DNA from 2 places in the Mesorhizobium sp. M0159 genome. Region 1 is predicted to be linked to the other one. Evidence: riboswitches for the same ligand, from Rfam matches in the RefSeq annotation. Region 1 holds a riboswitch; the other holds the start of a gene.
What was found. A riboswitch is a leader RNA that binds a small molecule or an ion and turns the genes downstream of it on or off. The one in region 1 is predicted to bind cobalamin.
Positions count from the first base shown of each region.

Region 2: another riboswitch for cobalamin. It lies ahead of metE (5-methyltetrahydropteroyltriglutamate--homocysteine S-methyltransferase); the one in region 1 lies ahead of NKJ32_RS29175 (DUF1636 family protein).

Region 1 is NZ_JAMYTF010000048.1:1,830-9,628, forward strand. It holds gene NKJ32_RS29165 (cobaltochelatase subunit CobN) at 1-2,603, opposite strand, end outside; gene cobW (cobalamin biosynthesis protein CobW) at 2,620-3,660, opposite strand; gene NKJ32_RS29175 (DUF1636 family protein) at 3,671-4,090, opposite strand; cobalamin riboswitch at 4,129-4,332, opposite strand; gene NKJ32_RS29180 (winged helix-turn-helix domain-containing protein) at 4,362-5,561, opposite strand; gene NKJ32_RS29185 (NADH-quinone oxidoreductase subunit A) at 5,897-6,262, shown strand; gene NKJ32_RS29190 (NuoB/complex I 20 kDa subunit family protein) at 6,253-6,834, shown strand; gene NKJ32_RS29195 (NADH-quinone oxidoreductase subunit C) at 6,840-7,442, shown strand; gene NKJ32_RS29200 (four helix bundle protein) at 7,464-7,799, shown strand, end outside.
Region 2 is NZ_JAMYTF010000060.1:15,987-23,785, forward strand. It holds gene metK (methionine adenosyltransferase) at 1-445, shown strand, start outside; gene NKJ32_RS31170 (adenosine kinase) at 552-1,544, shown strand; gene NKJ32_RS31175 (transposase) at 1,577-2,251, opposite strand; partial or broken gene NKJ32_RS31180 (MFS transporter) at 2,541-3,859, shown strand; gene NKJ32_RS31185 (helix-turn-helix transcriptional regulator) at 4,071-4,904, shown strand; gene NKJ32_RS31190 (hypothetical protein) at 5,222-5,476, opposite strand; cobalamin riboswitch at 6,006-6,206, shown strand; gene metE (5-methyltetrahydropteroyltriglutamate--homocysteine S-methyltransferase) at 6,302-7,799, shown strand, end outside.

The DNA of each region.
Region 1 (7,799 bases):
CAGTCGCCATGCGATTGCATGTAGCTGCGGACCACTTCTTCCGCTGCCACCTTGCCCAGATCATAGGCGGTCGGCGTCGGCATGGTGCGCGGGTCGGCGGTAAACAAATTGCGGCCGGTGGGCAGCACATCGCTCCGGCCACGCGCCGGCGCACCGGCCGGACCGGCAGCGACGTGGCGGCCATCGAGGGCGGCAAGCAGCGCGGTTTTTTCAGCTGCCGCACTTTGCCGCCGTACCGGATCAGCCTCGCCTTCCGGCGAGCGGCCGTAAATGTGCAGGCCGTCCTTGATGGCGAAATCCTTGAGATCGCAGAGCCAGGCGTCGATGCGGCGCAAGGCCTCGTCGGCTGCGTCGGTCCTGGCGACGCCTGCCTCTGAGGCGAGGCCGGTCTTTTCCGCCGTCTCGACGATCAGCTTCGCCAGGCGGTCGCGGCGGCGGCGGTCGAGCCCGTCGGCCTGGGCATATTCGTCAACCAGTCGTTCAAGCCTGTGCTGGTTTTCGTCCAGCCCGGCGCCGGTCAGCGGCGGCGGCAGATGGCCGAGCGTGACGGCGGCAATGCGCCGCTTGGCCTGCGCTGCCTCTCCCGGGTTGGAGACGATGAAGGGATAGATGACGGGCAGGGGACCGGTGACTATCTCGGGAAAGCAGTTTTCGCTGAGCGCCACGGTCTTGCCGGGCAGCCACTCCAGCGTGCCATGGGCGCCGACATGGACAATTGCATGGATGCCGAGCGACTTGCGCAGCCAGAGGCCAAAGGCGACCAGCGCATGGCGCGGCGGCAGCGTCGGGTCGTGATAGTCGGCGCGGCGGTCGGCTGAGCGCCCGCGGTCAGGTGCGAGTGCCACGGTGACGTTGCCGAAGGTGGCTGCGCGGAAGGCGAATTTTGCGGCGGCAGGCGCTTGAACACCCCCCTCTGTCCTGCCGGACATCTCCCCCTCAAGGGGGGAGATTGCGCTGTTGTCTCTGCTTTCGCCAATTACCGAGGGCCTTAAGGGAGAGCCGGTGGCGGAACTGCCAATCTCCCCCCTTGAGGGGGAGATGTCCGGCAGGACAGAGGGGGGTGCCTCGCACAAACTTGTCTCATCTGCCGCATTCCCCCATGCGGCCGTCACGGCAGCTATCGCTTCAGCAGGCAATTCCGCCGAGTACCCGAGATAGTCCTCAAACCCCAACCCTTCACCTCCACGCTCCAGCACCTCTAGCAACTCGCGCGGCGTTTGCGGAATCCTTTCAACGGCGTAGCCCTGTTCGCTCAGGTCGTGCAGCATTGCCAGCACGCTGGACGGCACGTCGAGACCAACCGCGTAGCCGGTGCGACCGGGGGCGCTCGGATAGTCGGGGATCAGGATGGCGAGCTTGCGCTCCGAACGCGGCGTCCGCTGCAGGCGCACGAAGGCCTCGACACGGTTCGCCACTTGCGCCACGCGGTCGGGCTCAGGCCGGTTGGCGAAGGCGCGGAAGGCCAGCGCCGGGTCGGTTTCGCTTTCGCCCTTGAATGAAATGGCGCCGGCCAGGATGCGGCCGTCGAGCTCGGGCAGGACGACATGCATGGCAAGGTCGGCGGGCGCCAGGCCGCGCTGATTGGTTTGCCAGATGTCGCGGCGGGTGGTCGCGACGATGACCTGGAACACCGGCACGCCGGCGCGGTCGAACAGGGTTTCGACACCGGGCTCGGCACCCGAGGCGAAAGCTGTGGCGGTGATGGTGGCGGCAGGCTTCAGGGTTGCGAGCGCGGTTTCGACAAAGGCGAGCGACGCCGGGTCCTTGAGGCTGGAGACGAACATAGGCACGGGAGCCATGCCGCGATGGCGCAGGGCTTCGAAAAGCGCGTCGATGGGCGCGACATCGGCGGCGAGCAGCATCGAACGGTAGAAGAGAATTGGCACGACGTCCCCCTCCCCCTCGAGGGGAGGGTGGCCCGCAGGGCCGGGTGGGGTCGTCACGGCAGTGCGCGACGTTTTGTGTAGGCGCGCTTCGGAGAGGACCCCACCCCCGGCCTGCGGCCGGACCCTCCCCTCGAGGGGGAGGGGGACGCCGCGTTCTACGACCCCCAGTCCCGGCTCGTAAAATCCCGCCTTTGGCACGCTAACAGGTTCGGCTACCGCCGCACCCGATCCAGCGAGACTTGCCAGCCTCTGCACCAGCGCCGTCATATTTGCCGGCCCGCCCTCGCGGAAATAGCCAAGCAGGGCGTCCAACTCCTCGCGCGGCAGCGTCGAGCCTTCGATCAGTCGCAAATCCTCGTCGTGGCTCTCGCCCGGTAGGAGCGCCAGCTTGATACCGCGATTTCGCGCGATAACGGCGAGCTGGTCGCAGCCATAGCGCCACCAGTCATAGCCGCCGAGGATGCGGACCAGAATGACCTTGGCGTGGCGGGCGACGCTGTCGATCCACAGATCGACGGACATCGGATGGCGCAGGTCGCGCAAGGCGGCGAGCCGCATCGACGGCAGGCGGTGCGCATCTGCCTTCCACGCCGCCGCCAGCCCGGCCAGGTCGCTGTCGGTGAGGGACAGCGCCACGACATCCGCAGGCGTTTGCCTGAGATCGACAGGCTCGGCGAGATCGTCGAGCGAGGCGGATGTGGTGGTGAGGATGTGCATCGCGGTTCGTGCTTTGTCAGCCGGCGAGGATACGCTCGATGGCCGGGCGGTTCAGCCCTTTCAGTCCGATGACGACGAGGCGCGAGCGGCGATCGTCTTCTGCGGTCCAGGCGCGGTCGTAATAATGGTTGACGCGCGGACCGACCGCCTGCAGCAAGAGCCGCATCGGCTTACCACCGACCTCGACGAAACCCTTGACGCGCAGCACGTTTTCTTCCTCCGCAGCCGTGGCGACGCGCTGTGCCAACTCGTCCGGGTTGGACACCGACGCGATGTCGATGACGAACGAATCGAAATCGTCATGCTCGTGGTCGAGTTCGTCGTCGTGATGGGTCTTGCGGTTCTCGATGTCGTCCTCGACGGCGAGGCCGAGGCCGAGCAGCACCGACGGGTCGACCTTGCCTTGCGAAGTCGGTACGATCTTCACCGCGCGCGCCACGTGCTTGCCGATGACGGCATTGGCGCGGGCCGAGCCGGCGGCGTCCATCAGGTCGCTCTTCGACAATATGATCAGGTCGGCGCAAGCGAGCTGGTCTTCGAACACCTCCTCGACCGGATCGTCATGGTCAAGCGTCTCGTCCTGCGCGCGCTGCGCCTGCAGGGCGTCCATGTCGTTGGCTACGCGGCCATCAGCCAGCGCCGGTCCGTCGACCACGGCAATGACGCCGTCGACCGTCACGCGGCTTTTCACCGACGGCCACTGGAAGGCTTGGACCAGCGGCTTGGGCAAAGCGAGGCCGGATGTCTCGATCAGGATGTGGTCGACCCTCGGCGTCAGCGACAGGATCTGGTCCAGCGCCGGGACGAAATCATCGGCGACGGTGCAGCAGATGCAACCATTGGCCAGCTCGACGATGTTTTCCTCGGGGCAGGTGTCGATGCCGCAGCCCTTCAGGATATCGCCGTCGATGCCGATGTCGCCGAACTCGTTGACGATGATGGCCAGGCGCTTGCCTTTGGCGTTTTCGAGCAAATGGCGGATCAACGTCGTCTTGCCGGCGCCGAGAAAGCCGGTGACCACGGTGCAGGGAACGCGCGAAAGGGAGGCAGCGGTCATGTCAGGTCCTTCAAAGGTCAAGGGGAGGGATGCGGGCAACCAGGCCGCGCTTCAGGCAATCGGGACGGCCGCGCCATGGAATGAGCCCATCCGTCGAGGTGGCGAACAGCTTTGCCCCGGTGACGAGATCGGCGCCGCTGGTCGTGGTCAGATCACCGAAGACGTAACTCCAGCAGCCGTCGCGCAGCATGGCCGCGCTGAGCCGGCGCTTGCAATTGCCGAGGCATTCGACGGTGCGGATTTTGATGTTTTCGCCGCCAGCGGCGCGGCGCGTGTCCTCTGCGAGCAGTTCGCCGGCGCGCGGATGAGCGTCCGAACCGGTCTCGTCACGGCAGGACGAGCAGACGATGACGGTAACGCCGGCCGGGGAATCACCATGGCCGGACAATAAATCCGCTGTCTCAGCCGGAAAACTGCTGTCGCGTTCCAAATCAGGCTCCTTGCCCGGAAAACCCGCCAGGCGATCGGATTCTTATGTCCTAGACGGCAGGTCTCCTGGCTCGCGGGTCATCGCCTGGGTGCCGCCTTCCCGGGAACATCCCAGTGGTTTTCGGCCGAGGCTCGTCGCTTACAGTTGCGGGGACAGCCGCGGATTTGAAATCGAGATTTCGCACCGCATTCCCTCTTGGCCCTTGCCGTTGCGGGCAGGGGACCGTCTGGAACGGATTTAGGCTTGTGGGGGTAGTCGTGTCAACGCACGTCTATGACGCGGCGATATCCGCGAGCGGCCGGCCGAGGTCGCCGGCAGCCGTCACCTCGATGCGCTCAAGCCCGAGCCAGCCCTGCATCTGCTTCAATTCCTCGAAAAGGGCGGCTGCAGTTTGCGGCGGGGCGCCGGGCTCCGCATAGGCGGCATGGACGCGCAAGACGCCGGCCGGGCGGTCGGCCCTGAGGTCGACACGCCCGACGATGCTGTCGCCGAGCAGGAACGGCAGCACGTAATAGCCATACCGGCGCTTTTCGGCCGGCGTGTAGATCTCGATGCGGTAGTGGAAGTCGAACAACCGCTCGGTGCGCGACCGCTCGAAGACGACAGGATCGAACGGCGCGAGCAACGCGCGCGCCTCGATCTTGCGCGGCAAACGGGCGTCCTTGTGGAGATAGGCTGTTTTGTTCCAGCCTTCGACGCTCACCGGCAACAGGTCGCCGGCCTCGACCAACTCCTCGATGCGGCCCTTGATGTCGGCGGGCGAGAGGCGGAAATAATCGCGCAGGTCGCTTGCCGTGGCGACGCCATGGGCGCGGGCGGAGATGCGCAGCAATTCGCGGTGAGCGTCTTCGGGGGAGGGCGTTGGCAGACTCAGTATTGTTGGCGGCAGCACGCGCTCCGGCAGATCGTAGAACCGCTCGAAGCCGCGGCGATGCGCAGTGGTGATGCGGCCGGCCCAGAACAGCCACTCGAAGGCATGCTTGGCATGGCTCCAGCCCCACCAGCCGCCCGAACCCTTCTGCCCTTCGAAAGCCGACGCCGCGATCGGGCCTCGTTCGGCGACCTCGCGATAGATGTCTTCGATATAGGCGGCGTGCTTGCGGCCCCATTTGGCCAGCCCGCTGTACATTTCGTCGCCGCGCTCGGCCCGCTGCATGCGCCAGCGCATCAGCGGATAGGTCTCGACCGGCAAGAACGAGGCTTCATGCGCCCAATATTCGAAGACCATGCGCTTGCGCGTTACGGCGGCGTTGTCGAGCAACGCCAGCTTGTAGGGGCCAAGCCGCGAATAAAGCGGCATATAATGGGCGCGCACCACGGCGCTGACGGAATCGATCTGCAGCAGGCCGGTACGGGCAAGCACGCGGGCCAGATGCCGGCGGTCGGGTGTACCGGTGGGTCGCGGGTCATTGAATCCCTGTGCCGCCAGCGCGATGCGACGGGCCATGGCAAGCGAGATTTTTTCCTTCATGAAGGCGGCATCCGGACGATTTTGGACAGAGAAAATGACCTGCGATTCCGTGCCATGCTAGCAGGGTTTTGGCGGCATCCATGTCAGGAGAGAAAAGTGGAGTAAAAAGTGAAGGAAATCAAACAGGAGCGGATCGGACCAGTTTTCCCGGATATGCCGTCCAGCACCGCGATTTGAACAAGGTTTGACTTGCTTCGCCGAAAGCGCTGCGCTAACCCTCGCCGCGTTGCAGCATAGAGCCCCCTTAAAACGGTTCAGTGGTTAAACTGTCACGCTTCCGCAAGTGGGTCCGGTGCTGTAATCAGAGTGGATTGGCCGCAACGGAAAGCTGCAGAATGAACGCATTGTTGAGTTCGTACCTGCCCATCGTCCTGTTCATCGGCGTGGCGCTGGTCGTCGGACTGGCGCTGCTCGCCGCACCCTTCCTGGTGGCCTATCGCAACCCCGATCCGGAAAAGCTTTCCGCCTATGAGTGCGGCTTCAACTCGTTCGACGACGCCCGCATGAAGTTCGATATCCGCTTCTACCTGGTGTCGATCCTGTTCATCATCTTCGATCTGGAGGTGGCCTTCCTGTTTCCTTGGGCGGTGTCGTTCAGTCAGATCGGCATGCTCGGTTTCTGGTCGATGATGGTGTTTTTGGCGGTGCTGACCATCGGCTTTGCCTATGAATGGAAAAAAGGAGCGCTGGAATGGGATTGAACGACAGTTCCGGTACGCTCGTCGCGCCGAAGCCCAAGGGCCTCATCGACCCCAACACCGGCAGGCCGGTCGGGTCCGACGATCCATTCTTCCTGGAGATCAACAACGAGCTCGCCGACAAGGGCTTTCTCGTCACCTCGACCGAGGCGCTGATCACCTGGGCGCGCAGCGGCTCGCTGATGTTCATGACGTTTGGCCTCGCCTGCTGCGCCGTCGAGATGATCCATACGTCGATGCCGCGCTATGACTCGGAGAGGTTCGGTGTCGCGCCGCGCGCGTCCCCGCGCCAGTCGGACATCATGATCGTCGCCGGCACGCTGACCAACAAGATGGCGCCGGCGCTGCGCAAGGTCTACGATCAGATGCCGGAGCCGCGCTACGTCATCTCGATGGGCTCCTGCGCCAATGGCGGCGGCTATTATCATTATTCCTATTCTGTGGTGCGCGGCTGCGACCGCATCGTGCCGGTCGACATCTACGTGCCCGGCTGTCCGCCGAGCGCCGAAGCACTGCTCTACGGCATCCTTCTGCTGCAGAAGAAGATCCGCCGCACCGGCACGATAGAGCGGTGAGCGGCATGACCCAGGCGTTGAACGACCTCTCGACCTATCTCGGCGAGAAGCTGATCGGCCGGATCGGCGTGGCGGTGCTCGCCTATGGCGAACTCACCATCTCGGTCGAGCCGCGCGACCTGATCGAGGTGGTCACCTTCCTGCGCGACGATCCGAAATGCCAGTTCATCTCGATCATCGACGTTTGCGGCGCCGATTATCCGTCGCGGGCAAAGCGCTTCGACGTGGTCTATCATTTGCTGTCGCCGAGACAGAATATCCGCGTCCGCATCAAGGTCCAGGCCGACGAAGAGACGCTCGTGCCGTCGATCACCGGGATTTATCCCGGCGCCGACTGGTTCGAGCGCGAGACCTACGATCTCTACGGCGTGCTGTTTTCAGGCCATCCGGATCTGCGGCGGATTCTGACCGATTACGGCTTTGAAGGCCATCCGCTGCGCAAGGACTTTCCGCTGACCGGCTTCGTCGAGGTGCGTTACGACGACGAAGCCAAGCGCGTCATCTACGAGCCGGTCGAGCTCAAACAGGAATTCCGCAATTTCGATTTTCTCAGCCCTTGGGAGGGGACGGATTACGTCCTTCCAGGCGACGAGAAGGCAAAGCAGTGAGTGGTGAATTGTGAATAGTGAATGGAAAAGCGGGATGGAACGTCCGGGAAAATCAACGACTATCGAGATCTGAACGTATGGAAGGATTCGATGGTATTGGCTGCGGACATCTATCTCGCGACGAAAGCATTCCCGCGAGAGGAAATGTTCGGCATGACATCCCAGATGCGGCGCGCGGCATCGTCGATACCGGCAAATATCGCCGAGGGTTTCGGCCGCGGTCAGCGCAAGCCCTTCGTTCAGTTCCTTCGTATTGCGCAAGGTTCGTTGAAGGAACTGGAAACCCATACGCTTCTTTCGATGAGCGTGGGACTGTTGGACGAGAAGAGTGCAGGGCTGTTGTCGGTCAGGTTCGAG
Region 2 (7,799 bases), on a different contig from region 1:
TCTCACTGGACGCAAGATCATCGTCGATTCCTATGGTGGGATGGGTCGTCACGGCGGCGGCGCCTTTTCGGGCAAGGACCCGTCCAAGGTTGACCGCTCAGCTGCCTATGCGGCCCGGTATGTCGCAAAGAATATCGTCGCTAGCGGACTTGCGGACGTCTGCGAGGTGCAGCTTGCTTACGCAATCGGCGTGGCCAGTCCGGTTTCTGTCATGGTCAACACGTTCGGGACAGCGAGGGTTGAGGAAAGAAGGATCGAGCGCCTCATTCTTGAGTTGTTCGATCTCAGACCGAAGGGCATTATCAAGATGCTTGATCTCTTACGCCCTATATACCGCAACACCGCGACCTATGGCCATTTCGGCCGTGAAGAGCCTGATTTCACCTGGGAGAAGACAGACAGGGCCGACGAATTGCGTCGCGAGGCAGGACTTGCCGCCCCGTGAGGGCTGGCGCCGAACGGATTGGCAATCGGAAAGCCCATTCCCACTGGCCAGACCCGCCCGCGGCCGGCATGCCTGAAAGCCGGTGGGCTTTTGGGAGACATCATTGATGCCGGACTATGACGTGCTTTGTATCGGGAATGCCATCGTCGACATCATCGCCCAGTGTGACGAGGCGTTCCTGGAGACGAACGGCATCATCAAGGGCGCAATGAATTTGATCGATACGAGGCGCGCCGAACTGCTCTACAGCCGCATGGGCCCGGCGATCGAAGCCTCGGGCGGCAGCGCCGGCAACACGGCGGCGGGCGTGGCCTCCTTCGGTGGTCGCGCCGCCTTCTTCGGCAAAGTCTCCAACGACGCGCTCGGCGAAATCTACGCGCACGACATCCACGCGCAGGGCGTCGCCTTCGACACCAGGCCGCTTAACGGCGAACCACCGACGGCGCGCTCGATGATCTTCGTCACGCCGGACGGCGAGCGCTCGATGAACACCTATCTCGGCGCCTGCATCGAACTCGGCCCGGAGGACGTCGAGGCCGACAAGGCGTCGGGCGCCGCGGTCACCTATTTCGAGGGTTATCTATGGGACCCGCCGCGCGCCAAGGAGGCGATCAGGCAGACGGCTAAGCTCGCCCACGCCGCCGGGCGCGAAGTGTCGATGACCCTGTCGGACTCGTTCTGCGTCGACCGCTACCGCGACGAATTCCTCGATCTGATGCGCTCCGGCACCGTCGATATCGTCTTTGCCAACAGCCACGAGATCAAGTCGCTCTACCAGACCGCGGCCTTCGACGAGGCGCTGGCGCAAATCCGCAGGGATTGCAAGATCGCCGCCGTCACCCGCTCGGAAAGGGGCTCGGTGATCGTGCGCGGCGACGAGACGGTCACCATCGAGGCGACCAGGGTCCGCGAGCTGGTCGACACGACAGGCGCCGGCGACCTCTACGCTGCCGGCTTCCTCTACGGCTACACGCAAGGCCGCAGCCTAAAGCATTGCGGCGATCTCGGCTCGCTGGCGGCCGGGCTGGTCATCCAGCAAATCGGCCCAAGACCACGGCAGAATTTGCGTCGCAAGGCGGAGCAGGCGCGATTGCTGTAGGTGGCGAGCCAAGAACCAGCTGCCCACCCTCCTTAATCCAGCCCGAGCCTTTTCTTCAGTTCCGCATTCTCCTTGCGGAGACGATCGGCAAGCAGGCTCTTTAGCCGCTTGTTTTCTTCCTCGAGCGCGACGAGATCCTTCAGCCCGTCACTGTCCGCCGCCGGCGCCGCCGCCTTCTTCCAAAGATAATATGTCTGTTCCGAGATGCCGGCTTGCTTCACCGCACTCTTGAGAGTAGCGCCGCCGCCGATCGAGGTCTCGATCTGCGCCAGCTTCTGGGCACGATCCTTCGCGGAGTAGCTCTTTCGGCCTGTTCGCGCTGACGGCGGTGCTACAGTGGCTGCGGATATCGGCTTGGCGCCGTTCTTGCGGGCAGGCGAGCTCGCCTCAGCTTCTGGCTTCCTCGACCGCCGCGCTCTCGCCTTCGGTTTTGGCGTTTCCGTTTTGTCTGCCGGTTCGCTAACTACTGCTGACTCGGTTTCCAGAGGATTGGCCATGAAATGCTCCACTCGCGGTTCGTGCAAAGGTTCAGCATCAAGGACCACTACAGTAGAGTCAACAAGCCGACGATTTAACGGCTCGACTTCCTTTGTTGTCTCGGCCATCGCCGCGGCGATGTCGAAATTGCCCCAGATGGAACGTGCGGATTTTTGATAATTGCGCTTTTGTTTGACTTCCACGGTGAATGGTCGCGTCTGCCGCCTCATAGTTCCTTCCTGAATAGGAGAATGAAGTCGCCGCTCGAATTTTTGGCGCTTCCTGCTTAGCGCGGAGCATTATCGTATAGCCGCTCAACGGGCAAGTGATGCCGGTCTTCGATGGCTGACCCATCTGGGGAGACTTGAGCGGCTTCGCGCGTCCTGCGCATGCCTGTAAGGCCGCCAAGTTTTCTGGGTTAGCAGGCGCGCACTGTGGCAGCTTGGCTTGTACGGCGAGGCCATGGTTGAGTGAGGCGAAACAAATCCAGCCCCGCGGTCAATCCCGAGGCTTCCCACAATGGCGAAGAGAACATCTTCACTCGTTCCTTTTGAGCACAAGACCTTCCGTTCGCTATGGTCGGCTGCACTCATTTCGAACCTTGGCACCCTAGTGGAAGGTGCGGCGGCAGCTTGGCTGATGACGAGCATCGCCACCTCCCATGGAATGGTGGCGCTCGTCCAGTCATCGACCACCCTCCCCTACATGATCTTCTCGCTCGCGGCGGGAGCGCTCGCGGACAAGTTTGACCGTCGCCGGATCATGTTGACTGCGCAACTGCTGATGGTCTGCGTATCCGCCTTCCTGGCGTTCCTGACCTATGCGGGGAATGACACCCTGGACCCTTCTGGGTCTCACCTTCCTAATCGGCTGTGGTTGGGCATTGCACGATCCCTCTTGGCAAGCCTCCATGGGAGATATCCTGCCTCGCGAACACCTGCCAAGCGGGATTGCGCTCAACGGCATGAGCTACAATCTCATGCGCACCATCGGGCCGGCGATTGGCGGCATAATCGTGGCCACAGCCGGTGCGGCCTTCGCGTTCCTCTTCAACGTCCTTTGCTACTTCGCTCTGATCGCTGCGCTGTTGCGATGGAAAGCCGAACGGGCACGACAAGCGCTGCCGCGGGAGGCTTTCGGCAGTGCGATGGCGGCGGGCTTCCGTTACGTGCTCTTGTCGCCGAACCTTCTCAAGGTGATGTGCCGGAGTTTCATTTTCGGCCTCACCGCCGTTGTCATTTTGGCTCTCCTGCCGTTGGTCGCTCGCGAACAGATCAAAGGGACCGCAGTCACCTACGGCGTGATGCTCGGCTTCTTCGGCCTGGGAGCGATTTGCGGCGCGCTCCTCATCGGGCGGGTCCGAGAAGTTCTCTCCAACGAATGGATCATTCGCGGTGCGTTCTTTGTATTGGCGATCAGCTGCTTCTTTCGGGCATGGAGCGAGCACGTTGGGCTGAGGTGTCTCAACCTCATGCCAGCCGGTGCGGCCTGGATTCAATCATTCTCGCTGTTTAACGTCACAGTACAGCTTTCGGCGCCGCGGTGGGTGGTTGGACGCGCCCTCTCTCTATCAGACGGCCACATACGGCGGCATGGCGGCGGGAAGCTGGCTTTGGGGCGAACTGGCGGATGTCCAAGGTGTTTCGGGAGCCTTGCTCGTCCGCCAGCTGGTTCTTGTGATTGGGGGACTGATGGGCATCCTTCTGCGTCAGCCGGATTTTGAAACGCTCAATCTTGATCCGACCAACAAGTTCAGCGAACCGACGCTGCAACTTGACCTGCGGCCACGAAGCGGTCCGATCATGGTGATGGTCGACTGTCGTGTCGATCAGAGAGATCCAGACTCGCCCACAATAATTATCTGAATTTCAGCAGTAATTTTGATCGTCCATTCGTGCTGTGTACCAGCCCTGTGTCTTGCGCAAGTGGTCACGAACGGCTGCCGGAGCCTCGAAGACGCCCTAAAAACACATGCTGCGATTTTTGAACACGCTTGACGTGTTAGATTAATTCATCCACAATGCGTGTGTTGAACACGCGAGGTGAGTTATGAACATGAGAGAGCTTAGGGTTCGACTGGGCATGACTCAAAAAGATTTGGCAGAGCAGATGGCAACGACGCAACAGACTGTGGCCCGTTGGGAAACAGGCAAAACGCAGTTGAACGTCGAGCAGATCAAGGATCTTTGTCTCACGTTGAAATGCACGGTCGAGGAGCTGCTGGGCTGGAAGATTGATGTCGAGGAGTGGCGCACGAGCCCGTTTGCAATTGCCGATGCCGAAACGCGATACGGCACGCTCAGAATCAAGACGACTGTTGGCAGCCGCCAATATCCTATCGATGAAAATGCGCGTGAATCGATTTTACGTCAGTTGAAGGAACTTCATAATCTTCGTAGAAATAACACAAGCAGGCCATGGCTGTATTGTTGGAGTCTTGACAACAAAATACTCTTGATAAATCCGCAATATGTCCGCACCATTGAGCTTATCGGTGACGATGTAGAGGAGATTCCAGAGTATTATCATCCAGAAATCTATCGGGCTTTGGATGACTGGGATAAGGGTGAGGTTTCAGGAAAGCTGAAGAAAGAATGCGATGCCATTATCGCAGAGATGGGTGATCAGGAAGCCGTGCGCATGGCCTCCTATGTTCGCGTCACATATGACGACGGAGAAGATGAGTGGAACTTCTTGGATGAAGAAACCGCTACGACTTTCTTCGGATTGGAAGCTGCGACCTTTGACGTTCCCCAGTGTAGTTTCGCCGAAGTGGAGGAAGAAGGTTACTACCGAGCGCGATACGCCAACCTTGATCGCGTCGCGGTGATGGAGGTTCCAAGCGACCGTTATCACAGATTGACCGCGCCCGAGGAAGCTTAGAACCATCCACGAAGGGCGCATGTTACATCTCGACCTTGCGTGGTGCGTTTTCAGTACGAGATGACGTTAAGCGTAGGTAGTGGCAGGTAAGAGTGCTCGACCAGAAGCTCAACTGCCTCCTCAATATCGCTGCCGATGTGCCGCAGGACACGTCCACGGGAGCGTGGATAGGCGTGAAGTTCCTGCACTCCACGGTCCGCTCTCCCATCGCCGGTGTGTGCCCGACGCCATCTTGTGGACGAGCTTGGCCGCCTGCACCCGGTTGTATTCCGGCTTGCGGTCCGCCTGGGCGGTCCGCCGCGATGGCTATCTCCATGTCAATCGGCGCCGAACTTTGACTGCCCGCTGCTTTTGATGAATTTGGCGAGGTCCCGCGCATAATCACTCTTGGTCTTCTCCTTGAGGCCCTGTGTCGCGAACTTGTGGTCCAGCAGGGCAAACAGGTCCAAGTCCCCTTCCGCCTGTGGCGCTGGCTTGCCCTCACCGCCCTCGGCTTCCCAATTGGGGACCGCTTCTGCGCGCTGCACCGTGGTGATTGTCCGCCCAAGACGCATCACAAGATCGAACGCCAAACCGTGCGCGTGCACGACGATTTGCCGCTCAGGCCTCATTTGGACAGGACTTGAGCTGGCCCGGTGGTTTGAGCCGGGTTACCTTGAGCCGGTGGGCTGCGAACAAGCAGTTCGAGACATTGGCCTCGATCACTTCGCAACACGCCGCTGCGCCTGGCCTCGGTGTGCTCCCCCCGAAATCGTTGTGTCATATCACCAGGGCATCACGGCCAACAGCTTCCACATGGGCAACAGCCTCGCCATTGAGCCGAATAGCGGTCGGAAGCTCGGAGCCGAAGTTCGACGCCGAGGTGGTTCGCATGATGCGCTAAGCAGCACCACGGCGCTTGCCGGTATGTTTGCTGCCGGCAGCCGACGAACTCCTATCCTCCTGGACAAGGGCGCCGTGCGTCATTGCTTTGATTTACCGGCCGCTCAAGGCTTCCACAGTTTTCGCTTTCGAGGCGACCTTTGGAACGTGCCAACGGAAATTTAACATAACGACATAAACATTTCTTTATGCGGCGTTGACAAAGAAGCGAACTGCTGTAATTGTCTCCCGCGTCGTGGTTCTCCGTACGGCGCTGCCGCAGCGGAGCTAAGAGGGAAGCCGGTGCGATGCCGGCGCTGCCCCCGCAACTGTTAGCGGCGAGCCAACCCCACTCATGTCACTGAGGCGAATAGCCTTGGGAAGACGGGTAGAGGCTATGACCCCGCGAGCCAGGAGACCTGCCACGGCGAATTACGTCCACGGGCGGGGTGCCTCGGTGGCCGCTGCAGCCTGGCGTTCGTGCCGGCCTGCTAGCGCCTTCCTTGTCACCGACGCCCCAACCATCGGGGTCTGGCATGACTATCTCTCAGCAAATTCCTGTAGCAACGCTCGGCGTGCCCCGCTTCGGTCGTCGGCGAGAACTGAAATTCGCGCTTGAAAGCTACTGGTCCGGAAAATCGTCCGCTGCCGACCTTCTCACGACCGCGAAGGCGCTCCGTGCCGCTAGCTGGGAGGAGCAGCACGATCGCGGCGTGTCGAAAATCCCGTCGAACGACTTCTCGCTCTACGACCATGTGCTCGACACCGCAGCCATGGTCGGCGCCGTTCCATCCCGTTACGGCTGGAATAGCGGCGAGGTTCCACTTGACATCTACTTCGCAATGGCGCGGGGCAACCAGGGTCAGACGGAGGATTGTCGACACGCTGGTCACCAGCAGGCGGCTCATCGGTCTGATGTAACCGCGATGGAAATGACCAAGTGGTTTGACACCAACTATCACTACATTGTGCCGGAACTCAACGATGATCAGACGTTCGCCCTCTCGTCGACGAAACCGGTCGATTACTTCATCGAGGCTAAAGCTCTCGGCGTTCACACACGCCCAGTCATCCTTGGACCGATCACCTTCCTCAAGCTGGCGAAATCGCCTGCCGAAGGATTCGATCCCATCGCGCTCCTGCCGCGGCTGCTGCCCGTCTACGAGCAACTCCTGCAGAGGCTGAAGCTGTCTGGAGCCGACTGGGTGCAGATCGATGAGCCAGCGCTTGTCCTCGATCTGAACCCGAACGAACGAGCTGCGTTCGAATTCGCCTATGGCCAGCTGTCGAAAGCCGCGCCCGAGCTGAAGATCATGCTGGCTACCTATTTCGGGCCGCTGGGAGACAATCTCGAAACCGCGGTTTCTCTGCCCCTGGCCGGGCTGCATATTGATCTCGTGCGCGCTCCCGAGCAGCTGGAAACGGTGGGTCGGCTCGCACCGAAGGATCTGGTGCTCTCGCTTGGCTTGATCGATGGCCGCAACGTCTGGCGTGCGAACCTGCCCGCCATTCTCGACCGCATCAAACCGATCGTCGCCGGCTGGCCCTTGGACCGCGTCGAGATCGCGCCTTCTTGCTCGATGCTGCATGTGCCGATCGACCTCCGCATGGAGACGGAACTCGACGCGGACATCAGGTCGTGGCTCGCCTTCGCGGCCCAGAAGACCGACGAGTTGGTGTTGCTTGCCCGGGCCCTGTCCCAAGGCAGGGATGCGGTGGCAGGCGCGTTGAAAGCGTCTGCCGAGGCTGCCGCCACTCGCGTGACATCCACGAAGATCCATGACCCGCTGGTTGAGGGGCGGATCGCCAGCATTGACGACAGCATGAAGCGACGAGAGAGCGCTTTTGCCGAGCGCTCCAGAGTCCAGGCCGGCACGCTCGGGCTGCCGCCGTTCCCGACGACGACCATCGGGTCCTTCCCGCAGACGCCGCAGGTACGCAGGGCGCGGGCCGCTCATGCGAAGGGCCAGCTGAGCTATGTCGAGTACGAGACCTTCCTGAAGAAGGAGATCGAGGCTGCAATTCGCTGGCAGG